3 regions of the Rhizobium sp. BG4 genome follow, and region 1 is predicted to be linked to each of the others. Evidence: riboswitches for the same ligand, from Rfam matches in the RefSeq annotation. Region 1 holds a riboswitch; each other region holds the start of a gene.
What was found. A riboswitch is a leader RNA that binds a small molecule or an ion and turns the genes downstream of it on or off. The one in region 1 is predicted to bind cobalamin.
Positions count from the first base shown of each region.

Region 2: it holds a riboswitch for cobalamin, as region 1 does, so the genes downstream of both, nrdH (glutaredoxin-like protein NrdH) here and cobU (bifunctional adenosylcobinamide kinase/adenosylcobinamide-phosphate guanylyltransferase) in region 1, are expected to answer to the same signal.
Region 3: it holds a riboswitch for cobalamin, as region 1 does, so the genes downstream of both, bluB (5,6-dimethylbenzimidazole synthase) here and cobU (bifunctional adenosylcobinamide kinase/adenosylcobinamide-phosphate guanylyltransferase) in region 1, are expected to answer to the same signal.

Region 1 is NZ_CP044125.1:3,608,420-3,615,198, reverse strand. Features, by position in the region: partial or broken gene cobN (cobaltochelatase subunit CobN) at 1-1,348, opposite strand, end outside; gene cobW (cobalamin biosynthesis protein CobW) at 1,352-2,401, opposite strand; gene cobU (bifunctional adenosylcobinamide kinase/adenosylcobinamide-phosphate guanylyltransferase) at 2,406-2,918, opposite strand; cobalamin riboswitch at 3,212-3,605, opposite strand; gene F2982_RS18085 (chloride channel protein) at 3,828-5,618, shown strand; gene F2982_RS18080 (cobyric acid synthase) at 5,615-6,779, opposite strand, start outside.
Region 2 is NZ_CP044126.1:1,326,991-1,333,769, reverse strand. Features, by position in the region: gene nrdF (class 1b ribonucleoside-diphosphate reductase subunit beta) at 4-978, opposite strand; gene nrdE (class 1b ribonucleoside-diphosphate reductase subunit alpha) at 1,149-3,308, opposite strand; gene nrdI (class Ib ribonucleoside-diphosphate reductase assembly flavoprotein NrdI) at 3,278-3,688, opposite strand; gene nrdH (glutaredoxin-like protein NrdH) at 3,701-3,922, opposite strand; cobalamin riboswitch at 4,176-4,400, opposite strand; gene F2982_RS26250 (MBL fold metallo-hydrolase) at 4,531-5,388, opposite strand; gene F2982_RS26245 (alpha/beta hydrolase) at 5,458-6,441, opposite strand; gene F2982_RS26240 (helix-turn-helix domain-containing protein) at 6,562-6,779, shown strand, end outside.
Region 3 is NZ_CP044125.1:3,749,094-3,755,872, forward strand. Features, by position in the region: gene F2982_RS18760 (NAD+ synthase) at 1-1,412, shown strand, start outside; gene F2982_RS18765 (NYN domain-containing protein) at 1,497-2,210, shown strand; gene F2982_RS18770 (PD40 domain-containing protein) at 2,241-3,071, shown strand; cobalamin riboswitch at 3,089-3,270, shown strand; gene bluB (5,6-dimethylbenzimidazole synthase) at 3,313-3,996, shown strand; gene F2982_RS18780 (DUF2865 domain-containing protein) at 4,024-5,121, opposite strand; gene F2982_RS18785 (NADP-dependent malic enzyme) at 5,248-6,779, opposite strand, start outside.

The DNA.
Region 1 (6,779 bases):
TCTGCCGCCGTCTTGCGCCTCAGCCTCGCCCAGTGGACGGCAAGTCTCGCCGTATAGCGCATCCGCCCGGCATCCGGCTCGCTGCCGACGATATTGGCCTCGACACTGGCATCGTAACGCGCCGCCGCCTTGAACGAGACGGCGCGCGACAGCACCCGGCCATCGACTTCGGGAAGCGCGACGTTCATGCCGAGATCGCGGGCCGAGAGACCTTGCGATGAACCGCTCCATGCCTCCTTCGAGGATGCCGAGAAGATCGCCTGCAGCACGACGGCGCCGCTGGCTTCGAGGATTGTCGGCTGGCGGTCGGCACCTGGCGCGGAGACCGCAAATCCTGTTGTGTTGACGACGATATCGGGCGCGGCGGCAGCAAAGACGCTTTCGAGAATGCCGGTGGAAACCGGGTCCTTGAGGCTGTAGGCAAAGACCGGGAGTGGCCGCAGGCCTTCGGTTGCCAGCGCCTCGATCATCGCTTCGATCGGCTTGGTTTCGCCGCTCTGGACGAGGGCTCGGTAGAAGCTGATGGCGGCGATGGGGGCTTCGGTCGAGAGTGGGTTACCCCCCTCTGTCCTGCCGGACATCTCCCCCACAAGGGGGGAGATTGGCTGGGCTCGACCGCTCGCTTCAACCTGCATTGTCTGGGAGGAAGCGCGCCGCGAGTCGATCTCCCCCTTGTGGGGGGCTCGCAGAGCAGGTCGAGACCCGTGGCTCGACCCCGGCCGCCTGGCAAGGCAGAGGGGGGTATCGCGGACAGCAGCCGATCCGAAAGCGCCCGCCACTCCTCGACACCAACAACACCCCGCCCCGGCCACCATATCCCCGCCTTCATCAACGGAGCAGCCGCACCCGGCTTCTCTCCACCGGCAACCATCGCCGCCGCATAATCCAGAAACCGCCGCGAATTCTCGTCGCCGCCTTCGATCAGATAGGACCAGAGCGCATTGAGATCATCGAGATCGACATTGGAGAATGGCGTCAGCCCGGCATCCGGCTTGGAATCTCCGGGCAGCACCGCAATCCGCGCGCCACTGAGGGCTGCGCAGGCATGCAGTGCCTCCAGAGCATAGTGAAAATAGCTCGCTCCCCCGAGCGCCCGGACGATAATCAGCTTTGCGTGCCGCGCCGTCCGCTCGACATAGGCATCGACGGACATCGGGTGTTTCAGGCTCATCAGGCTGGCGACGCGCAGCGTCAGCGGATTGCCGCCACCCTGCCCATGAGCGGCGGCGATTGCCGCAAGCTCCGTGTCCGCCGCAGAAAGGAACAGGATGTCGCCGGGTGACTGGCCGAGATCGGTCGCCTCGTCACCGTCGCTGATCGTTCCTTTCTGGGCGAGGAGTAGATGCATGGATCAGACCAGCGCCTCGATCGCCTTGCGCACGGCAGCTTCGTCCATATCGTGCAAGCCGATGACGACGAGGCGCGTGCCGCGGGTTTCGCCCGGTGCCCAGGCACGGTCGAAATACTGGTCGATGCGGCTGCCGACAGCCTGGATCTGCAGGCGCATCGGCTTGCCGGAGACATCGGCAAAGCCCTTCAGGCGCAGCACGTCATGCTCTGCGATCACGCCCTTCAGCTTCTCGATGAAACCGGCGGGATCGGCAAGCGTGCCGAGCTCGACGACGAAGCTGTCGAACTCGTCGTGGTCATGCGGCGTGCCGTCCTCGTGCTCCAGCTCGTGATGGGACTTGCGGTTGGCGATGTCTTCTTCCGTGCCGATGCCAAGGCCGAGCAGAACGCTTGCCGGGACATCGCCGTTCTTCGCTTCGATCAGCGCAGGTTTGCGTGAAATACGCGACGCAACCTCGTCGCGGACACGGATAATGCCGGCCGCATCGAGCAGGTCGGTCTTGTTGAGAACGATCAGATCGGCGCAGGTCAGCTGATCCTCGAACAGCTCCTCGATCGGGCTTTCGTGATCGAGGGATTCGTCCTCGACGCGGCGCGCCTCGACGGCATCATGGTCGTCGGCAAAGCGGCCGGCCGCGACTGCGGCGCTATCGACGACGGTGATGACGCCGTCGACGGTGACTTCGCTGCGGATGTCCGGCCAGTTGAAGGCGGCGACCAGCGGCTGCGGCAGCGCCAGACCCGAGGTCTCGATGACGATGTGGTCGGGGCGCTGATCGCGCTCCAGAAGCTTGGTCATCGTCGGAATGAAATCGTCGGCGACGGTGCAGCAGATGCAGCCATTGGTGAGCTCGATGATATCGTCCTCGGTGCAATTTTCAGCACCGCAGCCCTTCAGCACGTCGCCGTCCACGCCGAGATCGCCGAATTCGTTGATGATCAGCGCGATCTTCTTGCCGCCGGTATTGGAAAGCAGGTTGCGGATCATCGTCGTCTTGCCGGCCCCGAGGAAGCCGGTGATCACGGTTGCGGGGATCTTCTGCTGGTTCATTCGTTCAACCCTTCATCTTCAGCGGCAGGCCTGCCGCGATAAAATACACGTCCGCGGCGGAGGCCGCGATCATCTGGTGCAGCCGCCCGGCATGGTCGCGAAAATCCCGCGCCATCCGGTTTTCGGGAACGATCCCGAGGCCGACTTCATTGGAAACAAGAACGAGCCGCGCCTTCGCCTTCGGCAGCCAGGCCGCGAGCGCGGCACTTTCCGCCGCCACATCGCGCTCGTCCATCATCAGATTGGTAACCCAGAGCGTCAGGCAATCGACCAGGATCGCCCGCCCCTCGCCGTCGATTGCCGCAAGCCGCTCGGCAAGCTGCAGCGGCTCCTCATGCGTCTGCCACGACGGCCCGCGATCGGCCCGATGCTGCTCGATCCGCGCCCGCATCTCCTCGTCCCACGCCCGCCCTGTCGCCACATAGTGACGTTCGAGACCGGTGTCGGTGATGAGATTTTCAGCGAAGCGGGATTTGCCGGACCGGGCGCCGCCGAGGATGAAAGTCGCACTGCTCATGCGAAGGCCACCGTGCTGGGGCACATATCTCTCGGTCTTCCCTCATTCCTGTGCTTGCCACAGGAATCCAGCCACGGCGCGTCGGCGCCGTGAATGAATCGCAGCAACAAGGAAATGAGTCTCCCGTGCCCAAGGACTTGGGCACGCTGGATTCCTGTGACATCCCGTGGGCGCAGCCCTAAGGCCACAGGAATGGGGGAACCCCTCTGAGGCGCCGCATATAGCGACATGAAAATTCTCGTTTCAGCCATGACAACCTCCGTGCTGGCAGCGGGCGGGAATGCCCAAAGGGCTCTTCGCCCGGCACAGATGGCAGGTCTCCTGGCTCGCGGCTTCAGGCCCCGACAGGGACGGCCGAAAGGCCATCCCTGATCGTGCCAGCGGATCTTCCTCGCCTTCCCGGCTGCATTCTCGTGAAAAGGCGGACGATTCGTAGAATTAGAGGCGTCCTGCCCCGGCTGATCACGATGCATTTCCAGTGGCTTTTCCGATGCGCGTCAGCCATTGCCCTGCTGCGGAATGCAGCGATCAGGCAGCGGTGCCGATGCACCGGATGGAAGACCCTGACCGCTCTACAGTCGCGGGGTCGGCTGTGATGAAGGCGCCCGGCTTGGGTCCGCCCCGTCACATTCCCTTTTCATCCCGAGCGGCAACCGCCGCCCCGGAACCATCCGTAATTGAAAGCATCGTTAGGCGTGCGGCCATGCGAAGTCAATCGATGCCAGGGCAATCCAAACAGCCCGCTCTTAACCCGACTGAGTCTACCAAACAGATAGTCTATTAAATTCATTGACTTAAGTCGATATTTCGCTTGCGACCGCCTCGCTTTTGCGGCAATTGCTCGCGAAATCATGCGGCGCAAAAAGCGCGCTTCCTTGATCCTGCATTCCATCGCCTAGTTCTGTCATCATGCTCACGAAAACCGACATCGGCCGCCTGGCGCGGCGCCATCTCAAATTCGATATGGCGCGGCTGCGCGCCCTAGCGCGCCAGAATGAAATGGGCATGGTTTTCGCGGGCGGCGCTGTCGGCATCATCGCTGGTTGCGCGGTGACCGGCATGAGCCTGATCTCGCGCGAAATGCACAGCCTGATTTTCGGCATCAGCGATGTCGACCGCCTGAGCTCGTCCGAGATCGACAACAAGCTGCTCCTGCTCTTGGCGCCGATCTGCGGCGGCCTGCTTCTCGGCCTGCTGCTGTTCATCCTCAGCAGAACGCGCAAGAAGCCGATGGTCGACCCGATCGAGGCGAACGCGCTGCATGGCGGCCGCCTGTCGCTGACCGATAGCGTGATCGTCGCGATCCAGAACCTGATCTCCAACGGCTTCGGCGCCTCGGTCGGCCTCGAGGCCGGCTATACGCAGCTTGCGGCCGGTCTTGCCTCCAAGCTCGGCCTGAAGCTGCAGCTGCGCCGCGCCGATCTGCGCGTGCTGGTCGGCTGCGGCGCGGCCGGCGCCATCGCCGCCGCCTTCAACGCGCCGCTGACGGGCGCCTTCTACGCTTTCGAGCTGATCATCGGCACATACACGATCGTGTCGCTGACTCCCGTCGTCGTTTCCGCCCTGCTCTCGACGCTGATCGCCCGCCTGCTTGCCGGCAGCGACTTTACCATCGATGTCGGCCAATTCGGCAGCGTCGTTCCAGCCGACTACGTTCCGGCGATCCTGCTCGGCGGTTGCTGCGCGGGGGCCGGCATCCTGATCATGCAGGGCGTCTCCTTCATCGAGGAACTGGCGCGAAAGAGCTCGGTGCCGACCTATGCCCGCCCGGCGCTCGGCGGCATCGTCGTCGGCCTGCTGGCGATGATTTCGCCGCAAGTGCTCTCGGCAGGCCATGGCGCCCTGCATCTCAACCTGTCGCACCAGGTGGCGATCCCGGCGCTGATCGGCATTCTGCTGTTGAAATCCTTCGCCTCCGCCGTATCGATCGGCTCCGGCTTCAGGGGCGGCCTGTTCTTCGCCTCGCTGTTCATGGGCGCCCTGCTCGGCAAGCTCTTCGCCTATTCGGCGCCGTTCTTTGCACATGCGTCACTGACACCGGAGGTCTATGCCGTCGTCGGCATGAGTTCGCTCGCCGTCGCCATCATCGGCGGACCGTTGACGATGACCTTCCTGGCGCTCGAGATCACCGGCGACTTCCCGATCACCGCCCTGGTGCTCGCCGCTGTCATCACATCCTCGCTCGTCGTGCGCACCACCTTCGGCTACTCCTTCGCCACATGGCGCTTCCATCTGCGCGGCGAAAGCATTCGCAGCGCCCATGATGTCGGCTGGATCCGCAACCTGACGGTCGGCAAGCTGATGCGCGCCGACGTCAAGACCGCCAATGTCGCGACCTCCGTCGAGGAATTCAAAAAGACCTTCCCGGCCGGTTCGACGCAGCGCGTCATCCTCGTCGATGATACCGGGAAATATGCCGGCCTCGTCCTCGTTCCCGAAATCCATTCCAATCCGATCGATACGGATGACGAGGGCAAGGGCCTGGAGAGCTTCATCCGCTACAAGAACGACTTCCTGCAGCCGCAGATGAATGCCAAGCAGGCCGCCGCGATCTTCGACAAGACCGAGAGCGAAGCGCTGGCCGTGCTCAACAATCTGATCGAGCGCAAGGTCGTCGGACAGCTCAGCGAAAGCCATACGCTGCGCCGTTACACGGAAGAACTGGACCGCCGCCGCCGCGAGGTCTCTGGCGAAATCTAGCCGAGCAGCCGCTGCAGCCAGTCGCGGTCGAGATGACGCTCCAGCTCGGCCGCCACGGCATCCAGCGCCCTGTCGACGCTTTCGGCATAGCTTTTCCGTTCGCCTGCGAGACCGAAGCTTTCTAGCAGTCGCGAGCGGTAGGCATCGCTCGAAAACAGACCGTGCAGATAGGTGCCCATCACCCGGCCATCGGTGGAGATCGCACCGTCAGGTAAGCCGTCGATTTGGGCGGACGGGCGGTCGCAATCCGCGCCTTCCGTCACGCCCAGATGGATCTGATAGCCGGAAAGCGGCGTGCCATATTCGGCGGAGACCGCGCGGCTGTTGCGCACGACCTTTTCCGGCGCCATTACCGTCTCGACGTCGAGAAGGCTAAGCCCGTCCGTCTCAGCCGCACTGCCCTCGATGCCGAGTGGATCGTGAACCTTGCGCCCAAGCATCTGGTAGCCGCCGCAAATGCCGATCACCCGCCCGCCACGCCGCATATGGGCCGCGAGATCGCGGTCCCAGCCGGCTGCGCGGAAATCCGCGAGATCGCTGATCGTCGACTTCGAGCCCGGCAGAACGACGAGAGCGGCATCGTCAGGAAGACGGTCGCCGGCCTTTACGAAGACAAGCTCGACATCCTCTTCCGCGCGGAGCGGATCGAGATCATCGAAATTGGCAATCCGCGGCAGCACGGGTACGGCGACCTTCAGCGTCGCCGATCTTCCGCGCGCTAGCTTTTCGAGAACGACGGAATCTTCGGCCGGAAGACCACCAGCCGCCTTCAGCCACGGCACCACGCCGAAACACGGCCAGCCCGTATAGCGCCCGATCGCGGAGATCCCGTCATCGAAGAGCGAAACGTCACCGCGGAACTTGTTGATGATATAGCCAGAGATCATGCCGCGATCCCGCTCATCGAGGATCGCATGCGTTCCAACCAGCGAGGCGATGACCCCGCCGCGGTCGATATCGCCGACCAGCACGACCGGCACGACCGCCCGCGTGGCAAAGCCCATATTGGCAATATCGCCCGGCCGCAGATTGATCTCCGCCGGAGATCCCGCGCCCTCGACGATGACGAGATCGGCGCCTTCGGAAACCGTCGCGAAGCTAGAGAGAACATACTCGAGCAGCTGCGGTTTCAGGCGCTGGTAGTCGCGCCCCTTCGCCTGC
Region 2 (6,779 bases), on a different replicon from region 1:
TCCTCAGAAGTCCCAGTCCTCATCTTCCGTAGCCACCGCCTTACCGATGACGTAGGACGAGCCGGAGCCGGAGAAGAAGTCGTGGTTCTCGTCGGCATTCGGCGAGAGCGCCGATAGGATCGCCGGATTGACCTTGCAGGCTTCCGGCGGAAAGAGCGCTTCATAGCCGAGGTTCATCAGCGCCTTGTTGGCGTTGTAATGCAGGAACTTCTTGACGTCTTCGGTCAGCCCGACGCTGTCATAGAGCGCCTCGGTGTATTTCGCCTCGTTGTCGTAGAGCTCCAGCAGCAGATCGAAGGCAAAGTCCTTGATTTCCTGGCGGCTTGCCTCCGGCAGGCGTTCGACGGCGCGCTGGAATTTGTAGCCGATATAGTAGCCATGCACCGCTTCGTCGCGAATGATCAACCGGATCATGTCGGCGGTGTTCGTCAGCTTGGCGCGGCTCGACCAGTACATCGGCAGATAGAAGCCGGAATAGAACAGGAAGCTTTCGAGGAATACGCTCGCGACCTTTTTCTTCAACGGATCGCCCGAAGCATATTGCTCCATGATCAGCGCCGACTTCCGCTGCAGGAATTCGTTCTCCTCCGACCAGCGATAGGCATCGTCGACATCCGGCGTCAGGCAGAGCGTCGAGAAGATCGACGAATAGGAGCGCGCATGGACCGCTTCCATGAAGGAGATGTTGGAGAGCACCGCCTCCTCATGCTGGGTCGCGGCATCGGCCATCAGCTTCACCGAGCCGACGCCGTTCTGGATCGTGTCGAGCAGCGTCAGCCCGGTGAAGACGCGGATGGTCAGCTGCTGCTCCTCGGGCTTCAGCGTCGCCCAGGAGGGGATGTCGTTCGATAGCGGCACTTTTTCCGGAAGCCAGAAGTTGCCGGTGAGGCGGTTCCAGACCTCGAGATCCTTGTCGTCCTCGATGCGGTTCCAGTTGATGGCGCGGATGCGGCTGATTGGTTTTACGGCGATGTTCATAGTGTGCCCTTTGGAAGGAATTCATCTGTAGCCCCCTCATCCGCCTGCCGGCACCTTCTCCCCGAGGGGAGAAGGGATACCGCGGCGGCGTCTCGCTCAACATCCCCCTCTCCCCCGGGGAGAGGGCTAGGGTGAGGGGGCCGCTTGCTCAGAACATTAAAGCTGAGGGATCACAGCGTGCACGACACACACCCCTCCACCTGCGTGCCCTCCAGCGCCATCTGGCGAAGGCGGATGTAGTAGATGGTCTTGATGCCCTTCTTCCAGGCGTAGATCTGCGCCTTGTTGATGTCGCGGGTCGTCGCGGTATCCCGGAAGAACAGCGTCAGCGACAGGCCCTGGTCGACGTGCTGGGTAGCCGCCGCATAGGTGTCGATGATCTTCTCCGGCCCGATCTCGTAGGCATCCTGGTAGTAGTCGAGATTGTCGTTGGTCATGAAGGCGGCCGGGTAATAGACGCGGCCGATCTTGCCTTCCTTGCGGATCTCGATCTTCGAGACGATCGGGTGGATCGAGGAGGTCGAGTGGTTGATGTAAGAGATCGACCCCGTCGGCGGCACGGCCTGCAGGTTCTGGTTATAGAGACCACCAGACATGACCGCTTCCTTCAGCGCCAGCCAGTCTTCCTGCGTGGGGATTTCGATACCGGCATTTGTGAACAGGTCGGCAACCGTCTGTGTAGCCGGTTTCCATTCCTGCTCGGTGTATTTGTCGAAATATTCGCCGGACGCATATTTCGAATTCTCGAAACCCTTGAAGCTCTGGCCACGCTCGACCGCCAGCCGGTTCGACGCACGAATGGCGTGATAGGTCACCGTGTAGAAATACATGTTGGTGAAATCGACGCCCGCTTCGGAGCCGTAGTGGATCCGCTCGCGGGCGAGATAGCCATGCAGGTTCATCTGTCCGAGACCGATGGCGTGGCTTTCGTCATTGCCCTTCTCGATCGACGGGACCGAGGAGATATGGCTCATGTCGGAAACCGCCGTCAGCGCCCGGATCGACGTCTCGATCGTCTTGCCGAAATCGGCCGAATCCATCGCTGCCGCGATATTCAGAGAGCCGAGATTGCAGGAGATGTCCTTGCCCATATGCTTGTAGGACAGGTCGTCGTTATATTCGCTGGCCTCGCTGACCTGCAGGATCTCCGAGCAGAGATTGCTCATGGTGATGCGCCCGGCGATCGGGTTCGCCTTGTTCACCGTGTCCTCGAACATGATGTAGGGATAGCCGCTCTCGAACTGGATTTCGGCGATCACCTGGAAGAAGTCGCGTGCCTTGATCTTCTTCTTGCGGATGCGGCTGTCGGCCACCATCTCGCGATACTTTTCGCTGACCGAGATCTCGGTGAAGGGCACGCCGTAGACGCGTTCCACGTCATAGGGCGAGAACAGGTACATGTCCTCGTTGTTCTTGGCGAGCTCGAAGGTGATGTCGGGGATGACGACGCCGAGCGACAGCGTCTTGATGCGGATCTTCTCGTCGGCATTTTCGCGCTTGGTATCGAGGAAGCGCATGATATCGGGGTGATGCGCATTCAGATAGACCGCACCGGCCCCCTGCCGCGCGCCGAGCTGGTTGGCGTACGAGAATGCGTCTTCCAGGAGCTTCATCACCGGAATGATGCCCGACGACTGGTTCTCGATATGCTTGATCGGCGCACCGGCCTCGCGGATGTTGGTCAGCGACAGCGCCACGCCGCCGCCGCGCTTGGAAAGCTGCAGCGCCGAATTGATCGAGCGGCCGATCGATTCCATATTGTCCTCGACCCGCATCAGGAAGCAGGAGACGAGCTCGCCGCGCTGCTTCTTGCCGGCATTGAGGAAGGTCGGCGTCGCCGGCTGGAAGCGCCCGGAAATGATCTCGTCGACCATATCGCGGGCGAGCGCCTCGTTGCCGCGCGCCAGCGCCAGCGCCACCATGCAGATACGGTCTTCGTAGCGCTCCAGATAGCGCTTCCCGTCGAAGGTCTTCAGCGTGTAGCTGGTGTAGTATTTGAAGGCGCCGAGGAAGGTCGGAAACCGGAATTTCTTGGCATAGGCGTGATCGAAGAGATCGCGGACGAAATTGAACGAATACTGGTCAAGCACCTCCTGCTCGTAATAGCCCTCGGTCACCAGATAATCGAGCTTCTCCCGGAGGTTATGGAAGAAGACGGTGTTCTGGTTGACGTGCTGCAGGAAATATTGCTTGGCCGCCTGCCGGTCCTTGTCCAGCTGGATCTTCCCCTCGCCGTCATAGAGGTTCAGCATCGCGTTCAGCGCGTGATAATCCAACGCGGCATCAGCGGCCTGCGCCTTCAAGGGGCGCTCGAGAACTGCCGTGTCCAAAATCGTTCCAATCCGTGTTTGACATTGGCGACGTCGTCGGCCGTGCCGAGAAGCTCGAACCTGTAGAGGTACGGCACCTGGCATTTGCGCGAGATGATGTCGCCGGCGAGCCCGTAGGTCTCGCCGAAGTTGCTGTTGCCCGCAGCGATCACGCCGCGAAGGTTCGAACGGTTTGCCGCATCGTTCAAGAAACGGATCACCTGTTTGGGAACGGCCCCCTTGCCGCCCTCGCCGCTATAGGTCGGGACGACAAGCACATAGGGCGACCCTGCCTGCAGGGTCTCGCCGGTAATGGGGATGCGCTGCGCGGGAAGGCCGAGCTTCTCGACGAAACGATGGGTGTTCTCCGACCGGCTGGAAAAATAGACGATCTCGCCCATCGCGGCAGCCGATCAGGCGAGCGCGCTGATCATGTCAGGGCGGAAGCCCGCCCAATGCTGCTCGCCGGCGATGACGACGGGCACCTGGCGGTAGCCAAGACCCTGTACCAGCTCGTAGGCAGCGCTATCGGTGGAAACGTCGATGATCGTGTAGTCGATGCCCTGGCGGTCGAGGGCGCGGGTGGTCGCGGTGCATTGGACGCAGGCGGGCTTGCTGTAGACGGTGATGCTCATTGTGAAAACCTCGTGACTGGAAGGCATGGGATATCGCTCGGACATCCGCCGATGTCCGCGCTTGGGAAGATCGAAATGGAAGGCAGCCGTTGCCGATTGCCGGGCGTCAGCAGCCCGTCATTCGCGCCGGTATGATCTGAAACTCAAAGACATAAGACTTCACCCCGAAGTGGCTCATGCAGGACACACCGGAGGAAGCGAAGAGCCGCATCATGCGCTCACCTCATCGCTCGCCAGCCGGACACCCCGCCCGTGGACGTTTTTCGCTCAAGGCAGGTCTCCTGGCTTGCGGATCATCACATTCATCCCGGCCTTCCCGGGTCTTCATGACCCAGTGACCCGAAATGGGACAGATGCTCGCCGCTTACAGTTGCGGGGGCAGCTCCGGCATTGTCCCGCCTTGCAGCGGGTCTCACCGAATTCCCGTCTTAGCCCACGATCCCTACGAATCGCGAGAACCTCGAACACTAGATATAGTACGCGAGTCAAAATCAGCGTCAATAATTTGTTTGCCAACAGCACTGAGGAAAGTGGGGAAATCCGGCGAACATGGTGAATGGGGAGTAAACGCAGCCTTTGTATCAAGGCCGCCCACTCCCCTCCCGCGATCAATCCGCAGCCGAAAATCGATATGCGGTGCCCTGCCGCTCGGCATAGCCGACACCGGGATAGGCCCAGTGGTAGCCGAGCAGCTTGAGCTTCTCGCCGGCGGCGCGGTCGAGCACCATCTTGCGGTTTGCGAGCGCGATCTCCGGCTCGGTGTCGAAGCCGAAGTGCCAGTCCGGGTGCTCGAAGAAGACGACATTGCTGGTTGCCGCATCGCCGGTGATCAGCAGATTGTCGCGGCCGCGAAGCTCGAGCGAGATATGGCCGGGCGTATGCCCGCGCGTGCTGACCGCCTGCATGCCGGAGACGATCTCGTCGCCGGGCTTTACCAGCGTCAGGCGATCCCTGACGGCGTTCAGATCACGCTGGGCGCCACGGGCAAAGCCGTGAAGCGCTTCGGGCATGTGGATCTCGAAATCCTTGTCCGTCCAGAAGGCCCATTCCGCTTCGCTGACATAGTAGTCGGCATTCGGATAGAGCAGCGTTCCGTCGGAATTGACCGTGGCGCCGGAGTGATCGGGATGAACATGGGTGAAGATCACCTTGGTGATCGCTTCAGGGTCGATGCCGGCGGCCTTCAGATTTCCTACGAGGCGGCCCGCGGTATCCTGAAAGCGCGTGCCCGATCCGTTGTCGACGAGGATCAAATCCTTGCCGGACCGGATCAGCGGAATGTTGACCTGGAAAGGAGCGGCCGTCGCATCGCCGCCGATACGGCCGAGGATGGCGGGGCGATCCTCCGCCGGCGTATCCGGCAGAATGATCTGGTCCGGCAGCATGATGAAACCATCGCTGAAGACGGTTATGTCGAATGCACCATGTTCGAAGCTGTAGGGCTTGGTTTCGGTCATGCGGGTCATCTGAACATCCTCCGGTTTCGGTGTAAGGCAGGGCGGCGCCGGGATCGATGGCGCCGCCCGCGACAGGGGTTACGAACGGGCGAATTCGAGAAGATCAGCGTTCAGCTGATCCTTGTGGGTATCCGTCAGGCCATGCGGCGCACCGGGATAAACCTTGAGGATCGCGTGCGGGATGAGCGTCTTGGAAGTACGCCCGGCGGCATCGATCGGCACGATCTGGTCGTCGTCTCCATGCACGATCAGCGTCGGCACGTCGAACTTCTTCAGATCCTCGGTAAAATCGGTCTGCGAGAAGGCGACGACGCTGTCGTAGGTGTTCTTGTGGCCGCCCATCATGCCCTGCATCCAGAAGCTGTCGATCATGCCCTGCGAAGCCTTGGCACCCGGACGGTTGAAGCCGAAGAACGGGCCGCCGGCGATATCCTTGTAGAGCTGCGAACGATCCTTGAGGCTCGCTGCCTGGATGCCGTCGAAAACTTCCTTCGGCAGGCCGCCCGGGTTCTTGTCTGTTTTGACCATCAGCGGCGGCACGGCGGAGATGAGGCCGGCCTTGGCGACGCGGCCTGTGCCATGGCGCCCGATATAGCGGCTGATCTCGCCGCCGCCGGTCGAAAAGCCGATCAGGATGATCTCCTTGAGATCGAGCTGCCCGATGAGATCGGAGAGGTCATCGGCATAGTGGTCCATGTCGTTGCCGTCCCACGGCTGGCTGGACCGGCCGTGACCGCGGCGGTCATGGGTGATGACGCGGAAGCCGTTATTGGCGAGATGGAAGGCCTGCGCTTCCCAGCTGTCGGCCGAAAGCGGCCAGCCGTGGCTGAGGATGACCGTCTGGCCCTTGCCCCAGTCCTTGTAATAGATCTCGACGCCGTCGCGGGTGATGATCCTGCTGCCCATGGTCCGTGTTCCTTCGTTGCTCTGGTTGGCCTTCGTTTCGGCCTTGGCTGGGGTTGCGATGGTGGAAAGTGCGGTTGCCGTCGCTGCTGCGCCGAATGCGCCGGCCAGCATGTTTCTGCGGGAAATCATTGCGGTTGCTGCGGTTGCCTGTGCCATTGTCCTGTCCTCCGGTTGGTCTCTCAGATCTCGTCGCGTCCTGTCCGGTGCGCTGGTTGATTTGATAGACCCGCGGGCCTAGGCTCTCGACGGGCGAAGCTGACAACGATGGGGGCGGAATTGACAAAAGCGGCTTTGGACGCGCCGGTGGATATCGGCATCGTCATTTATCCGGGTGCCCTGATGTCGGCGATCTATGGTCTGACCGACATGTTCCAGGTGGCCGGCATGCAGGCGGCCGAGCACAGCGAGACCGCGCCGCAGGTGCGCGTCAGCCACTGGCACCTGCAGGAGGATGGTTCCGTCCGCAAGATGTTCGAAAGCCAGCCCGGCACCGG
Region 3 (6,779 bases), 140 kb from region 1:
TCGTCGGCTTCCCCCGCCAGGGCGAAACCGGGCGGCACAATTCGGTTGCGGTCATCGATGGCGGCAAGATCCTGGTGCTACGCGACAAGATCGACTTGCCGAATTACGGCGAGTTCGACGAGAAGCGCGTCTTCGACGAAGGCTCGATGCCGGGGCCGGTGAATTTCCGTGGCGTCAGGATCGGCGTGCCGATCTGCGAGGAGATCTGGAACGATCTCGGCGTCTGCGAGACACTGGCCGAAAGCGGCGCTGAAATCCTGCTGGTGCCGAACGGCTCGCCCTATTATCGCGGCAAGGTGGACGTGCGCCACCAGGTGGCGCTGCGCCAGGTCATCGAGACCGGCCTGCCGCTGATCTTCGCAAACCAGCTCGGCGGCCAGGACGAACTGGTCTTCGATGGCGCCAGCTTCGCCTTTAACGGCGACAAGTCGCTAGCCTTCCAGATGAGCCAGTTCGAGCCGGCGCTTGCGGTCACGACCTGGAAGCGCGGCGAGAACGGCTGGCGCTGCAGCGAAGGGCCGATGTCGCATGTTCCGGAGAAGGAAGAGGCCGACTACCGCGCCTGCCTGCTCGGCTTCCGCGACTACGTCAACAAGAACGGCTTCAAGAATGTGGTGCTCGGCCTTTCGGGCGGTATCGACTCGGCGATCTGCGCGGCGATTGCCGTCGATGCGCTCGGCGAGGAGCGGGTGCGCACCGTCATGCTGCCCTACCGCTACACATCGGAGGATTCGCTGAAGGACGCCGCCGATTGCGCCAGGGCGCTCGGCTGCCGCTACGATATCGTGCCCATCGAGGAGCCGGTGAAGGGCTTCACTTCGGCGCTGTCGGACCTCTTCGAAGGCACAGATAGCGGCATCACCGAAGAGAACCTGCAGAGCCGCGCCCGCGGCGTCATCCTGATGGCGATCTCCAACAAGTTCGGCTCGATGGTGGTCACGACAGGCAACAAGTCGGAAATGTCTGTCGGTTACGCCACGCTCTACGGCGACATGAACGGTGGCTTCAATCCGATCAAGGACCTCTACAAGATGCAGGTCTATGCAATCTCGCGCTGGCGCAACGCACATGTGCCGCCGGATGCGCTGGGTCCATCGGGCGTCGTCATCCCGCAGAATATCATCGACAAGGCACCCTCCGCCGAGCTTCGCCCGGACCAGAAGGACCAGGATTCGCTGCCGCCTTATCCAGTGCTCGACGACATCCTCGAATGCCTCGTCGAGAAGGAAATGGGCGTCGACGAGATCGTGGCGCGCGGTCATGACGTCGCTACCGTCCACCGCGTCGAGCATCTGCTCTACCTCGCCGAATACAAGCGCCGCCAGTCGGCGCCGGGCGTGAAGATCACCAAGAAGAATTTCGGCCGTGATCGCCGCTACCCGATTACCAACCGGTTTAGGGATCGCAGTTAGCGATCGTTAACCCGATCAACCGAAAGCTGCTGACTTCCGCATTCTCCCGCGTTTCTATCGTCAGAAACGCGGGAGGTCGTGATCGTGCGTGATACGAAAGTCGCCGTCTTCATCGATACCGAAAACCTGCCGGCGCGCTCGGCGGGTGAGATCATCGACATAGCCTCGGGCTACGGGCGCCTGATCGAGCGGCGCGCCTATGGCGACTTCACGCGGGAGGCTGCGCAGCCGTGGGTCGCGGCCGCCGGAAAGCATGCGCTCAGTCTACAGACGGCGGTCAGCTCCCAGTCGGGCAAGAACGGCGCGGATATCCTGCTTGCCGTCGATGCGATGGAATATCTAGGAGCTTCGGCAATCGATCTTTTCTGCATCGCCAGCAGTGATCGTGACATCGGCCATCTGGCGACGCGTATCCGAATGCGCGGCAAGCAGGCGATTGGGCTTGGTGCGCCGAATGCTTCCAGGCTGCTGCGCGAGTCGTTCGACGATTTTTTCGAGCTGCGTCTGCTAGAGGCGCCGGCGAACCTTCCGGCTCTGGCCAAGGTCGTGGCGCTGCAGCCATCGCCCAGCATCCGGCCCTATATCGCGCAGGCGCTGCAGACTGCCAAGCTGAGGGAGGAAGGCTGGCTCGATATCGCCGAGCTCGGCACCCTGCTGCGGCAGGTCTATCCCGACTTCAAGGCGCAGCATTTCGGCGCTCCGAACCTCAGTTCGCTTTTGAAGCGATGCGACTTTATCGAGACACAGATGCATGGCACAAACCGCATGCAAATCAGAATGAAGCGGAACGGCGGATAGCCGGACCGCCGTACAATGCGGGAGGCATGCATGCGCAGTTCGGTCGAGATCTACAATATCCGCACTGGCCAGAGCCGGGTGGTTTTCCAGACGGAGCAGCTGATCGAGGCACCGAACTTTTCGCCTGACGGGCGCTATCTGCTGCTGAACGGCGACGGGTTGCTCTACCGCTTGTCACCGGATGGTGAGGGCGGGCTGAAGCAGGTCGACACCGGCTTTGCCGCCGCCTGCAACAACGATCACGGCATTTCGCCCGATGGAAAGCGGTATGTGATTTCCGATAAGACGGAATACGGCAAATCCTGCATCTATACGCTTCCAGCGGAAGGCGGGGCGCCGAAGCAGGTGACCACCAATCTTCCGTCCTACTGGCACGGCTGGTCGCCCGACGGCAAGGAATTGGCCTATTGCGGTATCCGCGACGATATCTTCGACATCTACACGATAGCGGTCGATGGCGGCGCGGAGCGGCGGTTGACGCATGGCGAGGGGCGCAATGACGGGCCGGACTATTCCTTCGACGGGCAGTGGATCTATTTCAATTCCAGCCGCACCGGGCTGATGCAGATCTGGCGCATCCATCCTGACGGTACCGGGCTGGAGCAGGTGACCCACGACAATTACGGCAACTGGTTTGCGCATCCGGCACCTGCTAACGACAAGGTGCTGATCCTCTCCTACGATCCAGATGTCTTCGATCACCCGCGCGACCTGCATGTCAGGCTGCGGCTGATGGACATGGATGGCGGCAACCTGACGACGCTGTTCGAACTGTTCGGCGGGCAGGGCACGATCAATGTTCCCTGCTGGTCACCGGATGGTGATGAGTTTGCCTATGTGCGCTATTTCCCGGCCTCTTGATAGGCTGCTGAAAAGCGGGCATGACGGTCGTGTCAGGTGCCCGCCATGGCGGGAGAATCGGGAATCCGGTGGAAGACCGGAACGTGCCCAACGCTGTAAGGCTGACGCCTGCCGCATCATGCCACTGGGTGATCCCGGGAAGGCTGCGGCGGGCGGATGACGCCAAGTCAGAAGACCGGCCTGGCATCATAGACTGATCCCGCGCGGACGGCGGGTCGGTTGCGTTGTTGGGGATTTGACGATGCGACCCTTGAGCGGGGATGCGCTGCAGCGCGCATCCGCTTTTTCCGGTGACGAGCGCGATGCCGTCTACCGGGCGATCAAGACCAGGCGCGATGTGCGCGACCAGTTTTTGCCGGATCCGGTACCCGAGGATGTGCTGATGCGGCTGCTTTCGGCCGCGCATCACGCGCCGTCGGTCGGCTTCATGCAGCCGTGGAATTTCATCGTCGTCGACGATGCCGCTGTGAGGCGGCGGGTGTGGGAGGCGTTCGATCGGGCCAACCATGAGGCGGCCGGGATGTTCGATGGCGAGCGGCAGGCGACCTACCGGTCGCTGAAGCTCGAAGGCATCCTCAAGGCGCCGCTCGGCCTCTGCATCACCTGCGATCCGACGCGCAGCGGCGAGGTGGTGCTGGGGCGTACGCATAATCCGCGGATGGACAGCTATTCGACCGTTTGCGCAGTGCAGAACCTGTGGCTCGCAGCGCGGGCCGAAGGCGTCGGCGTCGGCTGGGTCAGCATCTTCCATGAGAACGAACTCAAGGAGATCCTCGGCGTGCCCGCGCATATCGAGATCGTTGCCTGGCTCTGCGTCGGCTATGTCGACGAGCTCTACCGGGAGCCGGAACTCGCCGTCAAAGGCTGGCGGCAGCGGCTGCCGCTCGAGGAGCTGGTCTTCCGCGATGGCTGGGGCCGCCGCTAGGACCGGTCGACGTTCAGTCTATGCCGGTTAGTTCTGCTGTTGCTGCTGCGGCTGTGGGCCTGATGTTGCCGGGTTCTTCAGATCGATGCTGCCTTGGTCGCCTGCGAGGAATTGCGGGCCGACCTGGCGGACCTTGCTATTTTGCGGCTCATAGGGCCGGTCGGGGACCTGCACCTGTGGCGCGGCGGGCGCAGGAGCCGCCGTTGCCGGCGGTTTGGTGGTGATCGTCGTGATCGAGCCCTTCGGCGGCGGCGCGCTGGCGGTCTGGTTTTTGCGCATCTGCTCGTAATAGGCAGTCAGATTGCAAGTGCAGGACGACTTTTCGCCGGGAGCGCGGTTCTTGTAGGCGAAGGCGTTCGGCATGGCGCCGTAGCGGGCGCCCGTTGCGGCCGAGACCATGTTGGCGGCGTCGGTGTTCGAAACGTCCTGATAGAAAAGCTCGGTCTCGATGCCGGGGCACATTTTCGAGCAGGTCGAGGCATCGCGGCTGAAATCGATCGAGGTGGCGTTGGTGCTGATCGGGAAGAAGCCGCCGTCGCAGGTGCGCACGCACATGGTGCTGACATGCGACATCATCTCGCCGCGCGGCACGCCATATTGCGTGTTGCCTTCCTCGCCATTGCCGAGCGGGATGAAGGTATCGCCGCGCATCGCCTGTTCTTCAGTGCTTGGCGCCGGTTCATAGGCGCGCTCGTCCGGTTGATAGCCCGGATCGTCGTTGCAGCCGTTGTCGTCGAGGGCGGCCATCAGCTGGCGGCGTTCGTTGATATCGCTGCCGCCGGATTCGCGCAGCTGGTTGCGGCGGTCCTGGAGGTAGTGGATGTTGTCGATCATCCGCGCTTCGGATTCCTGCAGGTCGCTGCAGTAGCCGGCATTCTCGCCGCCGATGACGACCATGCTGTCGACGGTGCAGCCGTTGCTGCGCAGGTCGTTGCGCAGCTTGCGAAGCTCAAGGTTCTGCTCGGCTATGGCGCTTGCATATTGGCGGATTTCCGGGCCGTTGCCGATCACCTGCGGCAGGTCGGCAAGACGGCCGCGCAGATCCTCGCAGATCGCACTCGTTTGGGCCGCCGCGGGCGCGGCAGCCGCAAGGAAAAGGGCAAGGGTCAGGCTTCGGCGTTTCACGGTATCATCCCGCAGCATAGTCAAACCGGAAGCGGCAGGGCATTTGCCGCATCCATCCTGTCTAGCTGCCTTCCGTTAACAAGCTAACGAAGGAATTCTAACGCATTTTTCCGATCGACCGCAAATTCACGCCGGCTGCTGTGCCTCGACGACGGCCAGAGCCGCCATGTTGACGACGCCGCGCGAGGTGACCGAAGGCGCCAGGATATGAGCCGGGAGCGCCGTGCCGAGCAGGATCGGGCCGACATGTAGGCCGTCGGTCATCGACTTGACGACGCCGAGTGTGATGTTGGCCGCATCGAGGTTCGGGAAGACCAGAAGATTGGCTTCGCCGTGCAATGTCGTGGATGGCATGACGCGCTTGCGGATCTCATCGGCAATCGCGCTTTCGCCATGCATTTCGCCATCGACTTCGAGATCAGGCGCTGCATCGCGGATCAGCTGCAGGGCGCCGCGCATCTTCGTGGCGCTCTCGCTTTCGCGCGAGCCGAAGTTGGAATGCGAGACGAGGGCGGCGCGCGGCGTGATGCCGAAGCGCTTGATTTCCTCGGCGGCAAGAACCGCCGATTCCGCCACTTCTTCGGCGCTCGGATTGAACGTCACGTAGGTGTCGGTGAAGAACGTCGCGCCGCGCTGCGAGATCAGCAGGCTGAGCGCCGAGAAATCACGGACATCCTTGCGCTTGCCGATGATCTGGCGAACGTCGCGCAGATGCTTCTCGTAGCGTCCCTCAAGACCGCAGATCAGCGCATCGGCCTCGCCGCGGCGAAGCGCCAGCGCACCGATGACGGTGGTGTTGGTACGCACGATGGTGCGCGCCGCTTCCGGAATGACGCCGCGGCGGCCGACCAGCGACAGATAGAGATCGACATATTCGCGGAAGCGCGGATCGTCTTCCGGGTTGATGACGGCGAAATCGGCGAGCGGACGGATACGCAGACCGTAGCGCTGCAGACGGGTCTCGATGACCTGCGGACGGCCGATCAGGATCGGTTCGGCAATGCCTTCTTCGATCAGCACCTGGGCGGCGCGCAGCACGCGCTCGTCTTCACCTTCCGAGAAGATGACCCGCTTTTTCTCGGCAGCCTTGGCGGCGGTGAAGATCGGCTTCATGACGAAGCCGGAGCGGAAGACGAAGCGGTTCAGCTGGTCGAGATAGGCGTCGAAATCGGTGATCGGACGGCGCGCGACGCCGCTTTCGGCCGCAGCCTTGGCGACGGCGGGCGCAATGCGCAGGATAAGGCGCGGATCGAAGGGCGACGGGATCAGGTAGTTCGGCCCGAAGACCGGCGTCTCGCCGGAATAGGCGCGGGCGGCGACATCCGACGGCTCTTCGCGGGCGAGACCGGCGATGGCGCGCACGGCTGCCATCTTCATGGCTTCGTTGATCTCCTCGGCGCCGCAATCCAGCGCGCCGCGGAAGATGAAGGGGAAGCAGAGAACGTTGTTGACCTGGTTCGGGAAGTCCGAACGTCCGGTGCAGATCATCGCGTCCGGGCGGGCGGCGCGGGCGAGTTCCGGCATGATCTCCGGTGTCGGGTTGGCGAGCGCCATGATCAGCGGCTTTTCTGCCATCTGCTCCAGCAGTTCCGGCTTCAGGACGCCGGCGGCGGAGAGGCCCAGGAAGACATCGGCGCCGCCGATATTTTCGGCGAGCG